4 regions of the Paenibacillus sp. MMS20-IR301 genome follow, and region 4 is predicted to be linked to each of the others. Evidence: riboswitches for the same ligand, from Rfam matches in the RefSeq annotation. Region 4 holds a riboswitch; each other region holds the start of a gene.
What was found. Region 4 has a riboswitch for cyclic di-GMP ahead of LOS79_RS26430 (flagellar assembly protein A). Riboswitches for the same ligand answer to the same signal wherever they lie in the genome.
Positions count from the first base shown of each region.

Region 1: another riboswitch for cyclic di-GMP. It lies ahead of LOS79_RS22505 (choice-of-anchor A family protein); the one in region 4 lies ahead of LOS79_RS26430 (flagellar assembly protein A).
Region 2: another riboswitch for cyclic di-GMP. It lies ahead of LOS79_RS23025 (anti-repressor SinI family protein); the one in region 4 lies ahead of LOS79_RS26430 (flagellar assembly protein A).
Region 3: another riboswitch for cyclic di-GMP. It lies ahead of LOS79_RS19780 (PA14 domain-containing protein); the one in region 4 lies ahead of LOS79_RS26430 (flagellar assembly protein A).

Region 1 covers NZ_CP135275.1:5,275,538-5,280,382, reverse strand. The annotation lists gene LOS79_RS22525 (hypothetical protein) at 1-261, opposite strand, end outside; gene LOS79_RS22520 (hypothetical protein) at 494-1,276, shown strand; gene LOS79_RS22515 (LPXTG cell wall anchor domain-containing protein) at 2,105-2,272, shown strand; gene LOS79_RS22510 (hypothetical protein) at 2,577-2,726, shown strand; cyclic di-GMP riboswitch class I at 2,810-2,899, shown strand; gene LOS79_RS22505 (choice-of-anchor A family protein) at 2,981-4,845, shown strand, end outside.
Region 2 covers NZ_CP135275.1:5,394,341-5,399,185, forward strand. The annotation lists gene LOS79_RS23005 (hypothetical protein) at 1-507, shown strand, start outside; gene sipW (signal peptidase I SipW) at 509-1,093, shown strand; gene LOS79_RS23015 (TasA family protein) at 1,184-1,795, shown strand; gene LOS79_RS23020 (helix-turn-helix domain-containing protein) at 1,939-2,283, shown strand; gene LOS79_RS23025 (anti-repressor SinI family protein) at 2,415-2,564, opposite strand; cyclic di-GMP riboswitch class I at 2,594-2,678, opposite strand; gene LOS79_RS23030 (2-oxoglutarate dehydrogenase E1 component) at 3,848-4,845, shown strand, end outside.
Region 3 covers NZ_CP135275.1:4,601,292-4,606,136, forward strand. The annotation lists gene LOS79_RS19775 (glycosyl hydrolase) at 1-225, opposite strand, end outside; gene LOS79_RS19780 (PA14 domain-containing protein) at 439-2,808, opposite strand; cyclic di-GMP riboswitch class I at 2,823-2,903, opposite strand; gene LOS79_RS19785 (sugar phosphate nucleotidyltransferase) at 3,041-4,414, opposite strand; gene LOS79_RS19790 (hypothetical protein) at 4,427-4,792, opposite strand.
Region 4 covers NZ_CP135275.1:6,156,705-6,161,549, reverse strand. The annotation lists gene LOS79_RS26440 (ABC transporter ATP-binding protein) at 1-591, opposite strand, end outside; gene LOS79_RS26435 (FUSC family protein) at 880-1,989, shown strand; cyclic di-GMP riboswitch class I at 2,286-2,379, shown strand; gene LOS79_RS26430 (flagellar assembly protein A) at 2,483-4,102, shown strand; gene LOS79_RS26425 (DMT family transporter) at 4,188-4,845, opposite strand, start outside.

The DNA.
Region 1 (4,845 bases), 880 kb from region 4:
GCCGAAGCCAACAGCAACCCCAACGGCGACACCAAAGCCGACAGCTACACCAACGGCGACACCGAAGCCGACAGCGACACCGAAGCCGACAGCAACACCAACGGCGACACCGAAGCCGACAGCGACACCAACGGCAACGCCGAAGCCAACGGCGACACCGAAGTGTACACCAAAACCGACACCGACAGTCAAACCTACATCAACGCCGAAGCCGACAGCAACACCAACGGCGACACCGAAGCCGAACACCAACGGCAACACCAACGGCGACACCAAGCCAACAGCGACACCGAAGCCGACAGCGACACCAACGGCGACACCGAAGCCGACAGCGACACCAACGGAAGACACCCAACGAAGCACCGACGCCGACACCGACGACCAACGGCAACGGCCGACACCGAAGCCGCCAACGCCGACGATAGCACCAACGAACACCAACACACCGCCGACAGCACACCAACGGCACGCCGAAGCCAACGGCGACACCGAAGTGTACACCAAAACCGACACCGACAGTCAAACCTACATCAACGCCGAAGCCGACAGCGACACCAACGGCGACACCGAAGCCAACGGCAACCCCAACGGCAACGTCAAAGCCGACAGCTACACCAACGGCGACACCGAAGCCAACGGCGACACCGAAGTGTACACCAAAACCGACACCGACAGTCAAACCTACATCAACGCCGAAGCCTACACCAACGCCGACGATAGCACCAACGCCAACACCGACAGCTGCACCGACGCCAACGCCGACGATAGCACCAACGCCAACACCGACAGCACCGACGCCAACGCCAACAATTGCACCAACGCCAACACCGACGATAGCACCAACGCCAACACCGACGATAGCACCAACGCCAACACCAACAGCCGCACCGACGCCAACGCCAACGATAGCACCAACGCCAACGCCGACGATAGCACCAACGCCAACACCAACAGCAGCACCGACGCCAACGCCAACAATTGCACCAACGCCAACACCAACAGCCGCACCGACGCCAACGCCAACGATAGCACCAACGCCAACGCCGACGATAGCACCAACGCCAACACCGACGATAGCACCAACGCCAACACCAACAGCCGCACCGACGCCAACGCCGACGATAGCACCAACGCCAACACCAACAGCCGTACCGACGCCAACGCCGACGATAGCACCAACGCCAACACCAACAGCCGCACCGACGCCAACTCCGACGATAGCACCAACGCCAACCCGACAGCCGCAGCCAACGTACGACACCAACGCCGACGATAGCACCAACAGCACCAACACCCAACACCGACAATCGCACCAACGCCAACGGTAGCACCGACGCCAACCCCAGAACCGACACCAACGGTAGCACCAACGCCAACCCCAGAGCCGACACCAACGGTAGCACCAACGCCAACCCCAGAGCCGACACCAACGGTAACACCAACCCCAACCCCAGAACCGACACCAACACCCAACGCCAACCCCAGACCGACACCACACACCAACGCCAACCCCAGAACACCGAACACCCCAGAACCGACACCAACACCAACACCGACACCGACACCAACACCGACACCGACACCGACACCGACACCGACACCGACACCGACACCGACACCGACACCGACACCGACACCGACACCGACACCGACACCGACACCGACACCGACACCAACACCGACACCAACGCCGACACCGACACCGACACCGACACCAACGCCGACGCCGACACCGACACCAACGCCGACACCAACACCAACACCAACACCAACACCGACACCAACACCGACACCAGCGCCAACAGCGCCGCCAACACCGACGCCGACACCAGCGCCAACAGCACCGCCAACACCGACGCCGACACCAGCGCCAACAGCACCGCCAACACCAACGCCGACGCCAGCGCCAACAGCCCCGCCAACTGCAGTAACAACACCGGCTCCAATAACACCGCCATTTATTTTTGCCACACCAACACCGACGCCGGTAATCCCGGTTGTAATAATCGTCGATGATCCTCTGCCTTTGGGTCCAGTAGCAACTGCGGTGCCATCAGCCACACCTAAACCGGCCGTGGCAACACCAGCACCAACCGCAACGCCGATGGTGACCATCATTGATGAAGAGATGCCCCTAGGCAGTGTCCCGGCCGTAGCAACTTTACCGAAGACCGGTGAATCAAGTCCATTCCCTTATTATTTGGCAGGAGTAATGCTTGCGGGATTAGGGATATTCCTCGGTAGAAAATCAAGATCAGGGAAACGTAAATAAACTAAAGAGTTAGGCTCTTCCCGAAAAAGCTGGCGGTATCACCGCTGAACGGGACAGGGGCTGCTTGGGGAGAAGACGTCCTCCCGCAGGCAGCTCTTTTTTATGTGGATAGATGCTGCATAAGCTTACTCGGAACGGTGTGGTATAATTTTTGCAATATTTCCTGCGGAAGCTGAATACGTTAGAAGAACTGCAATCAATACAAGAAGGGCTGGAATCCTATCTTGATTTACTTAAATTTGCGATATTTAAAAATAGTTCTTTTAGCGCAGTTTCAAAAAAGCATGATCGTTTATTGCGGAGTATGAAAAGAAGAAGGGAGATTAGGGAGAAAACTGCTGCATTTGGCGTTAAATCCTTGTATAGTGCTGCATTGGGAGATTTTAAGGGGGAAATAATTCAAAAATTCACAAAGGAATTAATTGACAACAGGCAGAGGGAGCAGATAAACTGAAAATAGTTCCAGAGTAACGAATGTCATAGACTTTTCACTGTAGATATGATTTAGTGCATAATTTCACAACATAATAACTTACTCACGTATAAAAGCAAACCGTACGAAAGTGCGGGACGCAAAGTCAAGGAATCTAAAGCGCCTGACAGCGCCATGATCGTCCGGCTGCCGTAAAGAGCATACTCTCTTTCCGGCGGCCTTTTTTTGTTATATGAAACAAGGCATTTATTATATTAACTGTGAGGTGAGCCTGTATGATCCGGTTCAGTAAGTTTAAGCGTCTTATCGTGTTAGGTCTTATATCTGTTTTGGTTGTAGGTGGCAGCGGAATAACTCTACTTGGCAATATTTCAGTAAAAGCCGAAGGAGCTTCTTTGCCTGGTAATGCTTCTAAGTATAACGTGTTCATATTGGGCAGCTATGAAGGCATGCACAGTGATGTGGAAGGCAGATTAGCCGCGGGCGGAAATGTAAATTTAAAAGAAGGCTATTCAGTTGGGCACAGTCTGACTAGTCAAGAAACGAAGGAAGCTTACTCACTTATCGCTGGTGGCGATTTGAATTATTCGCAGGGGGAGACCGTTGGTGATGTAGTGTACGGAGAGCATTACACCGGAAACGGCGGTCCTCGCGGAGGTACAGGAACATTGCAGCTCAAAAAGAATGTCATAGATTTCGCGGCCGAGTTCAGCTTATTACGTAATAAATCGGAACAGCTAGCCGCCGTCTCCGCTAACGGGACTACAACGGATAATGGCAGCCTTACTCTTACAGGTAAAAATTCCGGTGTGAATGTATTTACAGTAGACGGCAGCAAGCTATCCAGTGCTCATGGTCTGAGTATTGATATTCCTGAAGGCTCGACAGCCATAATTAATATTTCCGGATCTACAGTTTCTATGAAGAACATGGGCGTCTGGATAAATGGTAAAAGCAGCACAGCCCAGGCTACAAAAGTGTTATATAACTTCAGTCAGGCAACCAGCGTGCAGATTGAAGGCATAGGTGTATTGGGAACTGTATTTGCACCGCTAGCTTCCATTAACTTCAACAATGCTCAAATTAACGGCAATGTAATTGGAGCTTCATTCTCTGGATCAGGGGAATCTCACCACTATCCATATACAGGTCAAGATCCATCTACACCAACGCCGACACCAACAGCAACGCCGACAGCGACACCAACGGCAACGCCGACAGCGACACCAACGGCAACGCCGACAGCGACACCAACAGCAACGCCGACAGCGACACCAACGGCAACGCCGACAGCGACACCAACGGCAACGCCGACAGCAACACCAACGGCAACGCCGACAGCGACACCAACGGCAACGCCGACAGCGACACCAACGGCAACGCCGACAGCAACGCCGACAGCAACACCAACGGCAACGCCGACAGCGACACCAACAGCAACGCCGACAGCGACACCAACGGCAACGCCGACAGCAACGCCGACAGCGACACCGACGGCAACACCTACAGCGACACCAACGGCAACGCCAACAGCAACGCCGACAGCGACACCAACGGCAACGCCGACAGCGACACCAACGGCAACGCCGACAGCGACACCGACGGCAACGCCGACAGCGACACCAACACCAACACCAACACCAACACCAACACCAACACCGACACCGACACCAACACCAACACCAACACCAACACCAACACCAACACCAACACCAACGCCAGCACCAACAGCGGAACCGACACCGACGCCAACGCCAGCACCAACAGCAGCACCAACACCAGCGCCAACGGCTCCACCGACGCCAGCACCAACAGCGCCACCGACACCGGCACCAACGGCTCCGCCAGTGGTATCGCCGTTTACGTTCATTCTGGCGACGCCGACGCCGGTTACCACTTTCATTGTAGAGGATGATGCGGTTCCGCTCGGACCGGTAGCCACTATATTGCCGAAGGCTACAATCCGGCCAGCCACTGCGGCACCGGTGCGAACTCCTGCAGCTTCGCCGTCAGCGGGTCCCGAATTAACCATAGATGATGAAGAGATTCCGCAGGGTAGTGTGACTGCGGCAGCCACTCTTCCGCAGACGGGAGAATCCAGTCCGGCGCCTTATTATATTGCCGGTATAGCTCTTGCGGG
Region 2 (4,845 bases), 760 kb from region 4:
ACTCTGCCGGAGGATAATATATCAGGCACTCTGCTCTCCACTTACAACAGTCTTAATTCCTCACTGCTTAGCCTGAAAGACAGTGCGGCTTCCAGCATAGCGGAAATCGGCAGCCAGCAGCAGCTGATCAGCGAGACCCGCAGCGTACGCCTGGAAGAGGAGGAGCAGGCGCGTCTCGCGGAACAGGCGAAGAAAGATGAAGAAGCGAAGCAGGCTCTGGAGAAGCAGAAGGCGGCGGAGGCCAAAGAAAAGGCGGAGGCCGAGGAGAAGGCTGCTGCCAAGCCTGAGGACGGGACTAAACCAGAAGACACTTCCGCAGACAAACCGGGCGAAGTCACAGACCTCCCGGATCCGGCCGGAAGCGGGCAGCCAGAACCTGCCGCAACACCGGCACCTGAATTAACTGAAGCCACGGCACAGGAACCGCAAGCCACGGCAAGCCCTGTACCTGAGCCAGAACCTGCACCAGATCTCTCTAACTCCCAACAAGACAAAGGCGGAGATTAACATGAAGATTAGAAAATGGATTAGTAACCTGCTCTCTACAGCTATGCTCCTGATCTTCATCCTGCTGGTAGCAGCCGTAGTCGTATCCAAGAGCTCCGGCGGTGAGCCTTCCTTCTTCGGGTATGAAATCAAAACCGTGCTCTCCGGCTCCATGGAGCCAGGCATCCAGACCGGTTCGATTGTAGCCCTGAAGCCTGGCGGAGATATGAACCGGTTCCAGAAGGGGGATGTCATCACCTTCAGAAGCGAGGACAATATTCTGATTACCCACCGGATCGTTGAAGCCACACTTAATTCTGCAACCGGTGAGGCTCTATACCGCACAAAAGGTGATAACAATGATGCTCCTGACATGAATCCTGTCAGCTCGGCCAATGTTGTCGCACAGTACACCGGAACCACTATCCCGTATGTCGGGTATGCCATGAACTTCGCCGTCTCCAAAGCCGGCAGTATAATCCTTATGATTGTGCCGGGCCTGATGCTGCTGTTCTATGCACTCTACAGTTCGTGGAAAGCGCTGAGTGCACTTGAAAAGAAAAACGCGGCACTATCCGCTCCTTCCGCACCCGAAACACCGCAATAATTGTTGTTACCTTCCGTTTACGAACCGGAAGATACAAATATATAGGCGCTGCCTACAACTAATCTCAAACAATTAGAGGAGGAATTATTAATGGGTATCAAGAAAACTTTGGGTCTTGGCGTTGCATCGGCTGCACTTGGTTTGTCTTTAATCGGCGGAGGAACCTTCGCTTACTTCAGCGACACTGCACAGAGCACAGCAACTTTCGCAGCAGGTACACTCGATCTGACTTCGGATCCTTCTGTCATCGTTGATATTTCCAACCTGAAGCCGGGCGATACTGTAACTAAGAACTTCAAACTGAAAAACTCCGGCACCCTTGATATCGGTTCAATCAAGCTCAAAACGACTTCAGAGGTAACCGATACGCTCGGCGACAACAATGGCGTTGACCTGAATAAGTTCATTAAAGTGAAATTCCTCGTGAATAAAGACAAAGCGACCCTCACTTCACCGACAGTGGTCTATGAGACTACACTCGCTGATCTGAAGAATATCACCCCGGATCTTGTAGATAACACCGGAACTTTCATTGAGCAGCTCTTCACTGAAGCTGACGGCATCAAAGCCGGTACGGAGGACAGCTTCACAGTACAGTTTGAATTCGTGGATTCCGGCGAAGCACAGAACTATTTCCAGAAAGATAAAATCAAACTGATCTGGGATTTCGAAGCTAAACAAGGTGCTAAGAAAGCCTACTAAGAACTGATGCGTTGTCTAAAAGCAGTATATCTGAAGCCGGCAACGGTCAAGGTATACTGCTTTTTCTCCCGCCCGCATGATTTTTGTCGGTTTTGCGAATTTTTGTTATACTAGTGTCAAAAAGTACGGAGGGCGTTGTAATCATGTCAGATAATATGGGAAGCCGCATCCATAGGCTTCGTCAGGAGAAGGGTTATTCTCTATCCGAACTGGCGGACAAGGCTGACGTGGCGAAATCATACTTAAGCAATGTGGAACGGAATATTCAATCCAACCCCTCCATTCAATTTATCGAAAAGATTGCTGACGCGCTTCAGGTATCCATTCATGTTTTGCTGTATGGCGGACTCGCTGAGACCGAAGAACCGGCTCTGGACGGAGAATGGTTCAGCCTGGTTCAGGAGGCTATGGCTTCCGGTATAAGCAAGCGTGAATTTAAGGAATTTCTTGATTACCAGAAATGGCGGCTGGACCAGAAGGATAATTGAACAGAATGATCCGGTAAAGCCAGGCGCGGTCCGCTGCACCCGGTTATGCCCCTGCCCGGGAATACAGAAAAGGGCACAGCGTTCTAATCGCTGTGCCCTTTTCTGTATGTATCCCTGCAAGACTGGTTATCCTACATCGCCTGAAGTGCCTTCTCATTAAAAAAACGGCGGATCTCATCCGCCTGGATACCGGCCCGCTTAGCAGCCATGAGCAGATATACCCATTCTAAATCCAGATCAACTGCCTGAAGCTCATCATTCCCCTGGTTGGACTGATCCAAGAAATCTCCTCCTAGAATTTTTCTCGTCCCCAGGCAGTCCGGCCATCATAGTATTTCTACTTTAGATCCGAGACTTTGTGCCCCTGCCTTTCAGCAGGTTTACCCTTTACTGGACCCTTTGTTTTGAAAGGATCTGGATAAAATCAATGAAACCGTTCTCCGCAATAACATTATACAAGAACTTTAACGAAAAGTGTGTCGATATCTGGAATTTTTTTATGTTAAGTTGTGAAGAACCTTAGCTGAAATTGCCTACAGCTTGTATAAATATTCCCATTTTTATTTCAAGCGCCCTCATTCCGTTTAAATATAGTTATTATAGACTTCGCTTCCGTGACACAATATAAGAGTAATTACCCAATTTTATGTTTTGCAACTACAAAAATTCTTAAAAATTTTATTTTTATTTTTTATAGTTTGAACTGGAAAGCTACCTGTTGATTTAGGATACAGGAATGCCCAAAGAGCTTCTTGCTGAACGGCCGAAATTCATTCTATTGTATTCACCTTCTATCCGCGCGACAGCTTATTGTACACGATTGCTGGCCTTCGCTCCCACTAAGGAAGCCAAGCGTGGTGTTGGAGCAAGTTATAGAGGGTCAATCCCCTCTGTCTGGTTCAAATACACTCCCAATCTGACGCATACGGACACCACAGCCTTTGTTCGCTCGAAAAAGGCCATTGGGGCGGGCTTACGGACATGACGGCCCTTATCCGCCGCTTTTCATAGGCAAAATCCACTTTTCCGGTGAAATAACGGCGCTGATGTCCTTAAGGTCCGGCACTCAGGTAGCTTTCTGCAGGCTTAACGTCTCTCATGTCCGTAACGCTAAGCTGGTCCCTTGAACAACCGTTGCGTGGCTGGCTGCATTTTTTAATGGTGGGTACATTCAACCCATTTACCTGCGCGCGGCAGCTCATTGTACATGATTTTCCGCTTAAAGATGAGTTTTGGACTTCCGGCCGCCGTTATTTCCAAATTTTTTGCTGATTACCGCTGTTTATGGTGAACATTCTGTAATTCAGGTTTTCTAAAGTATTTTAGTACAATCTATATAGCATTTTTCTTTACTCCGGCCTTGCCTATAAGATTTATGATTGTTCCGTATGAATCTCATGTTGAATCATACCGTTTTGCGAACGGATTGCCCGAAAGTATGAATTGATTACCCTGCCGGAAAGTAGCACAATAATGGTGAGAATGAAACCGCAAACATTGCAGCTCCGCCTGGTGGCACACTTGTATGCCGCGTGTGGAGTTTATCCGTTAGGAGGACCTATTCATGGCCATCAAAGAGCCCTATACCCATTCCGTCTGGAGCAAATACTACGGCCCCAACCTGGGCTACATCCAGGAGAAATATGAGCAATTCGTCCACAACCCGGCTTCCGTCGAGCCTCACTACCGTGATCTGTTCACTGTATCCGGTCCGCCTCCGCTCGCCCCTGAGACCGACAAGACGCCTCCACCGGCAATTTCCGGGGATACCGAGTGGCTCAGAAAGGCCGTAAAGGCCTCCAAGCTGATGGCCAACATCCGGATCTACGGTCATATGGCTGCGGATATTGATCCGCTGGAGCGGAGCAGCAACCCGATGGCGAAATGGCTGGAGATTGAGACTTACGAGCTCACCCGCGAAGACCTGAATGCCCTGCCCGCATCGCTGATCTGGGAGAATGCCCCGGAGGGCGTGCATACTGCCATGGATGCCGTTCACCGGATGCGCCAGGCATACACGCAGACTATTGCCTATGAGTTCGGGCATGTGCATGATGAACGTGAGCTGCGCTGGCTTAACAGCCAGGCTGAATCGACCACCTCACCGGCTCCCTTGAACAATGCAGAACGCAAGGAGCTGCTGAAGCGGCTGATTCAGGTAGAGCAGTTCGAGACCTTCCTGCATAAGACATTCGTCGGCCAGAAGCGCTTCAGCCTGGAAGGCAATGATGCCCTTGTCCCTATGCTGGATGAGATTGTACGGGCTGCCGCCCATGACGGCGCTGAACATATTCTTATGGGGATGGCTCACCGCGGAAGACTAAACGTGCTTGCCCATATTCTGGGCAAACCTTATGATATTATTTTCTCGGAATTCCACCACTCGCCGAACAAGGAGCTGTTCCCGTCCGAAGGCTCCATGGGGATTAACTATGGCTGGACCGGCGATGTGAAATACCATCTGGGAGCTGACCGGGCTGTCCGTGAGGGCGAAACCGTGCGCACCCGGATTACGCTCGCCAACAACCCGAGCCATCTGGAGTTCGTTAATCCTGTAGTAGA
Region 3 (4,845 bases), 1.6 Mb from region 4:
CATGGACTTGCCGCCCAGATCAATCAGGTAGCTTAACAGCGAAGCAGCCTCTTCTGAGGCAGAGGGATTAATCGGAGTAACAGCTGCGGCAGGAGTTGCGGCGGGAGCCGTGTCCATGACACGGGTTACGGGAAGGCTCCGCACCTCGGACCATGGCAACAGCGTGAGAATAAAAATAATGGGAAGCAAAGTTGTATACAGCTGGTACTTACGGTAAGTGTTCAATGTAATCTCCTTCCTCCAGCCTCTGCTGCCGCCATAGCTCCGGGAGATTGTGCCTCTTATGCAGACCGCTTCCGTTCTGCCCGGAGATCTATAGCTCAGTAGCCCTGCTGAACAGCAGGGCTATCAAGAGTGGACTATATTAGGATTTAATATTGTAACGTCTTAACCAGTATCAGCGCCAAGCATGACTACAGCCGTTGAGCCCGCGTAATCTTAGGAAGCAGACGGGAGAAACAGAGCGCTGGCCGGAACCGTTCCTTTGGTTTGGCTCGGACTGGACCACATCAGGCGCGCATTCGCATCCCCTTGGTTCTCGTAATACTCCACCTGGATATCATACAGCATCCCGGCAGTCAGACTGATGCTTCCCGTGCGTTCTGTTCCGCTCTGCTTCGTCCAGCTGTCGATCACAAGCTCGCCGTTAATTCGCACGCGGATACCATCATCGGAAGTGGTATAGATCTGATAAGTCTCTGTATAGAGCGGTTTGATCTTGCCGCTCCAGCGGACAGAGAAGAAATCTATGCCAATTGCCGCATCCGGTGTACCCTGCCGCCAATTGAAATCAAGTGCTGCATCGGTACGTACCACTGCCGGGGCACCTGACAGCGTCATATTATTGAAATATTCCGCGTAAAGCCCGTTAGCGGGGGGCGCCTCAACCACAACCTGCTGCGGCGCTGCTGTCGGTGTTGGTGCCGCTGTCGGTGTTGGCGTTGGTGCCGCTGTCGGCGTTGCTATCGGCGTTGGCGTTGGTGCCGCTGTCGGCGTTGCTGTCGGCACCGGTGTTGCTGTCAGTGTCGGCGTCGGTGCTGTCGTTGGTGTTGATACTGGTGACGGCGTTGCTGTCGGTACAGCCGCAGCCGGAGCTGCGGATAGAGCCTTATCAGCAGCAACCGCTGAATTTGGCATATACAATGCGCTGGCCGGCACAGTTGCTTTTGCTTGACTGGCGCTCTGCCACATCAGACGAATATTGGCATCGCCTGCATTCTCGTAATATTCCACCTTGATGTCATACAGTTGGCCTGCCTTCAGGGCTATGCTTCCTGTACGCTCTGTTCCGCTCTGCTTAGTCCAGCTGTCAATGACAGCTGTGCCGTCAACATAGACACGGATCCCGTCATCAGAGGTTGTGATGATCTGATAGGTTTCACTGTATGCCGGCTTAATCTGGCCGGTCCAGCGGATTGAGAAGTTATCCACGCCAAGCGCGGCATCCGGCGACCCCTGACGCCAGTTGAAATTCAGCAGATCGTCATTGCGTACCAGCACCGGTGTGCCGGAGAGGGTCATATTCTTGAAATATTCTCCGCGCAGGCCATTCTGGAGCGGTGCCTGCACTGAATCACTGACAGGTACAATTGTTGGAACAGGCATTGGTGTTGCTGTCGGTGACGGCACCGGTGTCGCTGTCGGTGACGGCGTTGGTGTCGCTGTCGGTGACGGCGTTGGTGTCGCTGTCGGTGACGGCGTCGGTGTTGCTGTCGGTAACGGCGTTGGTGTCGCTGTCGGTGACGGCGTTGGAGTTGCTGCCGCTGCTGCCTTGTACTGATCCTTGGTTAATGTGTAGCTGTCGCCCATGAAGCCTTTAATAGTAGCATCACTATTATTTTCATACAGCATTTTTCCCCAGGTCATCATATATACCCAGTTCTTCTGGGAGAGCTGCAGCTTCTGTGTGCTTGGCATTTCCCCGTTCTCGCCAATGGCAATAGGTTTGCCGTTCGCCAGGCTAAGCAGGCCGTCATAGTATTTATTCATATAGTCGTTATCATATATATCTGCTGCGAGCACATCCACCTTGTCTGCTCCCGGATAAGTCAGTGCGTAAGGATCAGACCAGGCATTCGGTGCATTAGGATTCCAGACCCACAGCAGGTTGTTTAATTGATGAACGTTTACGAAACGGTCATACATAATATTCCATAATTTAGCGAAGTTATTTTTCTTCCCCCACCAGAACCAGTCACCGTTCATTTCATGATAAGGTCTCCAGAGTACAGGAACCCCTGCATCCTTCAGGCTTTTCAGCGAAACGGCCACCTTGTCCAGGTCTGCAATCAGGGCCGTATACTGCGTCGTACCCGGAGTAACATATTTATTGAACTCTTCCTGGCTCAGGCTCTTCTGCACATTGGACCACAGATAAGGGGTGCCGGGCAGGTTCTCGTGAAAAGTCATAGCCACGATGCCCCCGCTTTTATACCAGCTGATTGCGCTGTTCACTACATTTCTGCGTTGTGCCGCTGCGGTGCTTTCCGATTGGCCGCTGATAACACCCAGCTCATAACCGTGAAGGGCTGCGTACTGGCCGCTGGTTCCCTTCAGCTTATTGCTGAATTCATCCGGGCTCTCCAGATAGTCGTGCTGTCCTGTAATGATGCCTTTACCTGTGATGGAATACAGATCACTGAGTAGTTTGACTGCTTCTGCCGATGCCGACGGGTTAACAGGCGCCTTGGAGCTGGAAGCCGCTTCAGCAGTTGAAGCCAGCCCGCCCAGGGCTGCAGGTATTGCAGACACAAACAAGGCCAGTGACAGCACAGTGCACAGCAAACGGGACTTACGGTAAGTTTTCAAAATTTCCTCTTCCTTTCGGTAGCCAGGCTGCCACTCTTGCGAAGGCCCTATAGCTTTGCGTCCCTATCTTTCGATTAGGTTTGCCTTTGTCGTTTTGGAAGGATGAATCCCTCTTACCGTAAGTATCGTCGCTATTTATTTTTAATTTAGAGCAAAAATAAAAATTTCTTAATAAATAGTGCTAAATACCTGTTTTGATTTTGTTACAATTGGTTAAATAGATTAATTAGGCCTACGAGATAAACTGGTGTAAAGCTATATCCTCCCAGTCCAGAGTGATGCGGATATTATCTTCCTCCACCAGTTCAGAGCCGCTCTGCACCTCAATAAATTCCACATCTGTAAGTGCCAGGATTGCATGCTTGGTACCTTCCGGTATCCGTACAACATCCCCTGCCTTTACCTTATGCATCTTTTCGTTAATGACAATGCTTGCCTCACCGCTGACAAACGTCCAGATTTCACTGCGTTTGTGATGCAACTGATAGCTGATATTTTTACCTTCGTTAATGAAAATCCGCTTCGTCAGCACTTCATTGCCTTCATCATACTTCACATAATCGATTACCTTGTAGTGGCCCCAGCGACGCTCTTCGTACATCGGTCTTTGTTCAAAAGTTTTCAGTACCTCCTTGATCCGCGGGCTCTCCGCCTTGTGCGTAACCAGGATACCGTCCGGGCTGGCAGCGATAATCAGATCCTTCGCCCCGATTACTGTAATCGGAATATCCAGCTCATTGATAAGGCTGGTACCCTCGGAATCTGCCGTCACGAACCCTTTGCCGACATGATTACTGGTCATCTCCTCGGTCAGGGTATTCCAGGTGCCCAGGTCTTTCCAGAATCCGGCGTACGGCTGAACTACGATATTCTCCTCTTTCTCGACCACTTCATAATCGAAGCTGATCGAGGACAGCAGTTTGTACTGCTTTTGCAGCTCCTCATAGTTCAGCGGGAGGCCTTTGCGCTGCAGAATATCCAGCAGATACCCGAGCCGGAAAGCGAAGACACCGCAGTTCCAGAGTGCATTCCGGCTGATCAGCTCCTCTGCCTGCCTGCGGTCCGGCTTCTCCTGGAAGTGGCTCACCTGCAGATACCCGCTCTCGCCTGCTGCGGCGCTGGTAGGAATAATATAGCCGTATTTCTCGGAGGCGTGCTCCGGTACTACGCCCATGAGCGCCAGATTCGCACCGCTCTCAAGCATCGTACTCTCCAGCTGCAGCACCGTATCGAAAAAGGATGATTCCACATAAGGGTCGACGGGCAGAATCGCCACGGTCTCTGCCGGTGAAACACCGGCGATGGAATACAGATAAGCGGCCGTCAGCGCAATGGCGGGGAAGGTATCCCGGCGCTCCGGCTCCACGATAATCGGCACCTCGCCGCCGAGCTGACTCTGAATCATCTCCACCTGGCTGCGGCCGGTTGCGAGATAGGATGACTCCGCTATCCCGGCCTCCTGCAATTGTCTCCACACCCGCTGAACCATCGATTCCGGTTCACCTGCCGGGCTTTCCAGTACCTTCAGAAATTGCTTCGAACGTGAGTCATTCGAGAGCGGCCAGAGCCGCTTGCCTGAACCGCCTGATAAAAGTACTAGTTTCATAGTGAACCCTCCTTATGTGTGTGACGCGTGAATATCGGATTGTTGCTTGGGAGTTTCCTCATAATGGATAGTGGCTACGGTGTAGAAGTAAATGCCCGCGCTGCCGCTTCGCAGCTTATAAGCAAATCTGCATCCGGTAGAATTAGGGGGCACTTTTACCTCTATTTCACGCATTTGGCCCGCATCCGGTGAAATTAGGGGCACTTTTACCTCTATTTCACGCATTTGGCCCGCATTTGGTGAAATTAGGGGCACTTTTGCTCCTATTTCACGCATTTGGCCCGCATCCGGCGGAATTAGGGGCACTTTTGCTCCTATTTCACGCATTTGGCCTGCATCCGGCGAAATTAGGGGCACTTTTGCTCCTATTTCACGCATTTAGCCCGCATCCGGCGGAATTAAGGGTACTTTTACCTCTATTTCTCCCATTC
Region 4 (4,845 bases):
AATAAAGGTGATGCCCAGCCGCTGCTGCATCTCCCGCAAAATATATTGCATCTCCGTACGCAGCTTAAGATCCAGCGCCGACAGCGGCTCGTCCAGCAGCAATACCTGCGGCTCATTGACAATTGCCCGGGCAATTGCCACACGTTGCCTTTGTCCGCCGGACATTTCATTAATGGCCCGCTGCTCATAGCCGACCAGGTTGACGAAGCGCAGCGCTTCCTGCACCTTTTGCGTAATGACATCCTTCTTCAGCTTCTTGATCCGCAGTCCGAAAGCTACATTCTCAAATACGTTCAGATGCGGGAACAAAGCATAATCCTGAAAAACCGTATTTACCTGCCGCTCGTTAGCGGGAATATGATTGATGACTTTGCCGTTCAGATAAATGGAACCTTCAGTCGGCTCGGCAAAACCGGCGATGAGCCGCAGTATGGTCGTCTTTCCGCAGCCCGAGGGGCCCAGCAGTGTATAGAATTTGCCGCGTTCAATTTCGAAGCTTACGCCTTTTAATACTGCCTCTTCGTCGTCATATTGCTTAATTACCTGATCAAATGAAATGATAGTGCCTTCCGGGGTAGCTATAGCTAACAACCTCCCTTACCTTATGTAGTACAACCTATTTTACCCGCTTCCTGCGGGAGACAATCCGTCCAGGCAGCATGCCATGCGGTGATAAGCGACATTTCCTCCTCTGGTTCGACAGACTTCAATATATATAGCATAAAGGAATAATCCTTTATATGCGATAGTTTACAATGTAAAAATTAGTCCGTGAAACTTAACAAGTTCGTAAAAACTGAAGCCGGTCAGGCACGTTTGGGGGTGCTATAATGAAAACGGCTGAAAATCATGTTAATTTTCTCACTTTTATGAAAGAAGATGAAATCAATGAACGAGGGGTTACAGGACCGCCTTGAAAAATACGGATTATCGCTTTATATGATACGCATTACGCTCGCTGCTTCACTCTCCTGGGTGGCGGTGCACAGCCTTTACGGGGACCATTATCTGTACTTTGCACCGCTGGCGGCAATTCTGATTACCCAGAGCAGTGTTAAAGCTTCCCTCGAAAAAGGCGCCTACCGGCTGCTGGGCATTGTGCTCGGCGGGATCGTCAGCCTGATTGTCGGCCGCTTCTTCGATGTAGGCGCGCTCTCCATTCTGCTGATGCTGCTGCTCGGCATAGGCGTAGCCACCGCGTGCCGGATTAATATCCAGGCTGTGTCGCAGGTCGGCGTAACCTCCGTTCTGGCGCTTACCTTCTATCATGATGGGTATATTGTCTGGAGAGTCGCCGAAACGCTAATCGGCGTGCTGATCGCCTTAGCCATAAATATGATTATCGTTCCGCCCAAAGGGTTCGTCAAGGTCAAGAGCTTGGCACTTGAAGGCAGTCTCCTTCTGTCTGATGCCTTAAGCGGCCTGACCGCCGGCAGCCGGGGTACCGCATCAGCCCCTGCAGCGCTTAAGCAGTCCGGTGAGCTGCTGGCAAAGAGTGACCGGCTGCAGAAGGAGCTGCATTACACGCTGTCCCATTTCCCGTGCCGCAAAGAGCTGGGTGCTTTATCACAGGCCACATCCCATCTCGGCAGGATACACGCATACGTTAAGGGTATTGCCGAGGAGATCGCTCTGCTGCCGGCACATTATGCTGCAGCAGACTGGATGATTGAGGTTGTGACGGCTACTGCGGACTGCATTGCTTTATACGGTACCCGGACACTGTCAGATGCTGAGTGCGGACGCTCCCTTCCAGAGAGCCTGCGCCGTGCCCGTGATGTACAGCTGGCCTGGTTCGCTGAACTGCAGGGGGAGTGCCCGCTCGCCGCATTCCGTGATCTCGGGGCAGTCTTCTCCCATCTGAACCGGATTCTTGAAGAGATTGAACGTGCTGATTACGCGGCAGTCTCAGCTGCCGCCCAGCCGGCCAAGGCCAATACAGCGCGCGCTGTGCGCTTTCTGCAAAAGGGACTCTCTCATAAGCTATAAGCTTGGGGGGTGTCCCTTTTTTTACATTCAGCCGGGATTTCACTGGATACCGTTACCATTATAACCAAATCTCCTATATGCTGTAAGCTCTGGTAAAGCCTATTTTTTTGCGCCCTGGCAATGCATATTTTAAGATTATTAATAAATTGGCAGAATTGAGTTGAAAAATAGCTTCTTAAGTACTAGAATTAAGCTTGTTTGCAGAAGTTTCTGTTACACCCAGAAACCAGTTATGATCTTTTTTGTCGATAACAGTCGATTCGAAATTGCCTCATGCTGAGTGTATATCATTGATCTATTTCTAAAGGCAAACTTTCCGAAAGGTTAGGACGCAAAGCCATGGGCCTAAAAGCGCAGATATGCCGCGTTTACGGTCGCCAGGCTGCCAATAGAGACCACGTAAGCCAGCTGCGGCCAAGAAGGCGTTCCCGGGCTTTATGATGCTCTTTTCTGTACGAATGCCATTGATTATACGAAAAGCGAGGTTAAGAACATGCCCCAGCAGTTCATTGATCCATCCCGGTTTGAATTCATGGAATCCCTGATGCTTGAACGTAACGGCTTCCTGGATTCATTCTCTGCAGAAGGCCTGGCCCCCAGCGGGACCAACGGAGATAAGAACGGAATTATTCTTGTGCAGAACAATCAGGTCTTTGTCACCCCGCCGCTGCTTGGCGGCAAGCCCGCCAGAATCTCAGCGGTTCCCCCTGTAGTTCTGAAGCTCAACTGGAAGACGATAACGGAACCTACCGAGGTGACCTCGGCAGATCATATTACCTGGGAGATCTGCGAGAAGCCGCAGTATCAGATTACCGTCTCTCCTGATAAGCTCAAGGTGCATTCCACTTTATACCGCGTGGAGAAGTATGCCTGGAATCTGGTTAATTGCCCCGCCTCCTTCGAGGCTGCAGTCCGGGCTGAGCCTAACCGGGCAATGCTGCTGTCCACGCTCACCATAGAAAAGATTCTCTCTGCTCTGGACAACCCTGTTATACTGCGTAATCTTAATATTCCTGCCCTGTACGCAGAGCTGGACAACCCTACATATCTTCCCGTCTGTATTGCCGAAGGAAGAGCCCCCCGGCCCGGCAGGGCATCACGGCTGGTATTGTCTCTTCCGGAGCATACGCATGCAGGAAACGGAATGCTGCTTGAGCAAGAAGCCGCGGAAACAGCAAGCCTGCTGGATTACCTCAGGTTTCCGGGCGCCCCTTTCGCGTGGGAGGGAGAGGCATTTGCCCGCAAGCTGCCGCCCGAAGAAGGAATTCCCGGATTCGACGTAGATGGAAGCGTGCTGCCGCCGCCTTCGCCGCAGGATTTCCCTTTCACAGGGGGACAGGCTGCCCGGCTCCTTCAGGACGGAGGCATCGCCGCTCTGCGGTCCGGCAGGCCGCGGATCTGCGGCAGCACCGGCAGTGCCCAGACCTGCGATATGCCGGCAAGCCTCCTGCTCACCAAAGAGCTGGCAGCGGAGTCTACGGATATTATGTTCGCCGGTGACATTATTGTTCCGGCTTCCATCAGTGGCCCCCTGCGGATTGAAGCGTTAGGAAATGTCTATATTTACGGCAGCATCCGGCAATCCACAATTACGGCCACCGGAAGCATATATATAAGCGGTGAGGCTATAGACTCCTGCCTCTACGCAGGTCAGGCCGGAGTGGAGCAGAACCGTCTGCACAGCTTCTCCAAGCTGCTTGCGGCAGAAGCAGCGGCCCTGCAGGAGGCTGCCCGTCAGTTGGCCAAGAATGTGGAATCCCGCCAGCAGTCTGTTAAATACGGCCTGGTTGTTATGCTGCTGCTGGAGGATAAGTTCAGCCATATTGATCCTCTGGTCAGTGATCTGCAGTCCGCCCTGCTCTCCATGAACCCTGCCTTCCAGCTCAGCGCAGAGCGGCTTAAGCATATGCTGGAGGTATTCTCTCATCCGGGACAATTCACAGAATTCATTACAGACAGTGTCCTCACCACCTTCTGCAGTCTGCTTCATAACCTCTCAGACAGCATTACGCAGCTCTATGAGGAATATGCTGTCATTGACATTGCCCGCTTACAGGGCAATGTCCAGCAATCCGGCGGCCGGCTGATCCAGCGGGAGCTGCAGCATCTGTAATGACGCAATATACCGGCTTTCAGAGTTTGTTACATAACATAAACGGCTGCAGTCCCGCCAGGCGGGGCTGCAGCCGTTTATTCTGTCAGTGCGTCCTGGCCAGCCTGACATTGACCAGAATAATGCTGCCCACGATCAGCAGCATGCCGATCACCAGATTCAGTGTAATCTGCTCATGCAGCAGAACCACACTTGAACCGATTGAGATCAGCGGAATCAGGAAGGTGAACGAGCCCACCTTGCCGGCTTCGCCTTCATTGATCAGCTTGAAGTAGACCATCCACCCCAGCGCGATTACAAAGACCGCGATGAATAACGTATTTACAATAAATGCCGGACTCCAGGTAATATCCCCCCAGCTCTCGGATGCTGAACCCGCAGCCAGCAGAATCAGTCCGCCGATCATAATCTGCATGGCCGTCATCCACAGCATATCCACCCGCGCCGCATTCCGTTTCGTATAGACCGTAGCCAGTGCCCAGCTAAGCGCACTGGCTAAAGCCAGAATCACACCGGCAGCAGAGATGCTTCCGGTGAATCCCCCAAGGCTCAATGAACCTACACCGAGGAAGCCGATGATGAGCCCGGCAATCTTCAGCCCGTACATCCGCTCGCCAAGCCAGAGCCAGGCAAAGATTCCAAGCAGCACCGGCTGGAGGAAGACAATGGCCGAGAATAGCCCGGAAGGCACATACTGCAGGCCAATCGTCTGGAAGCCGTAGTAGAAGACAATACTAAGGAAA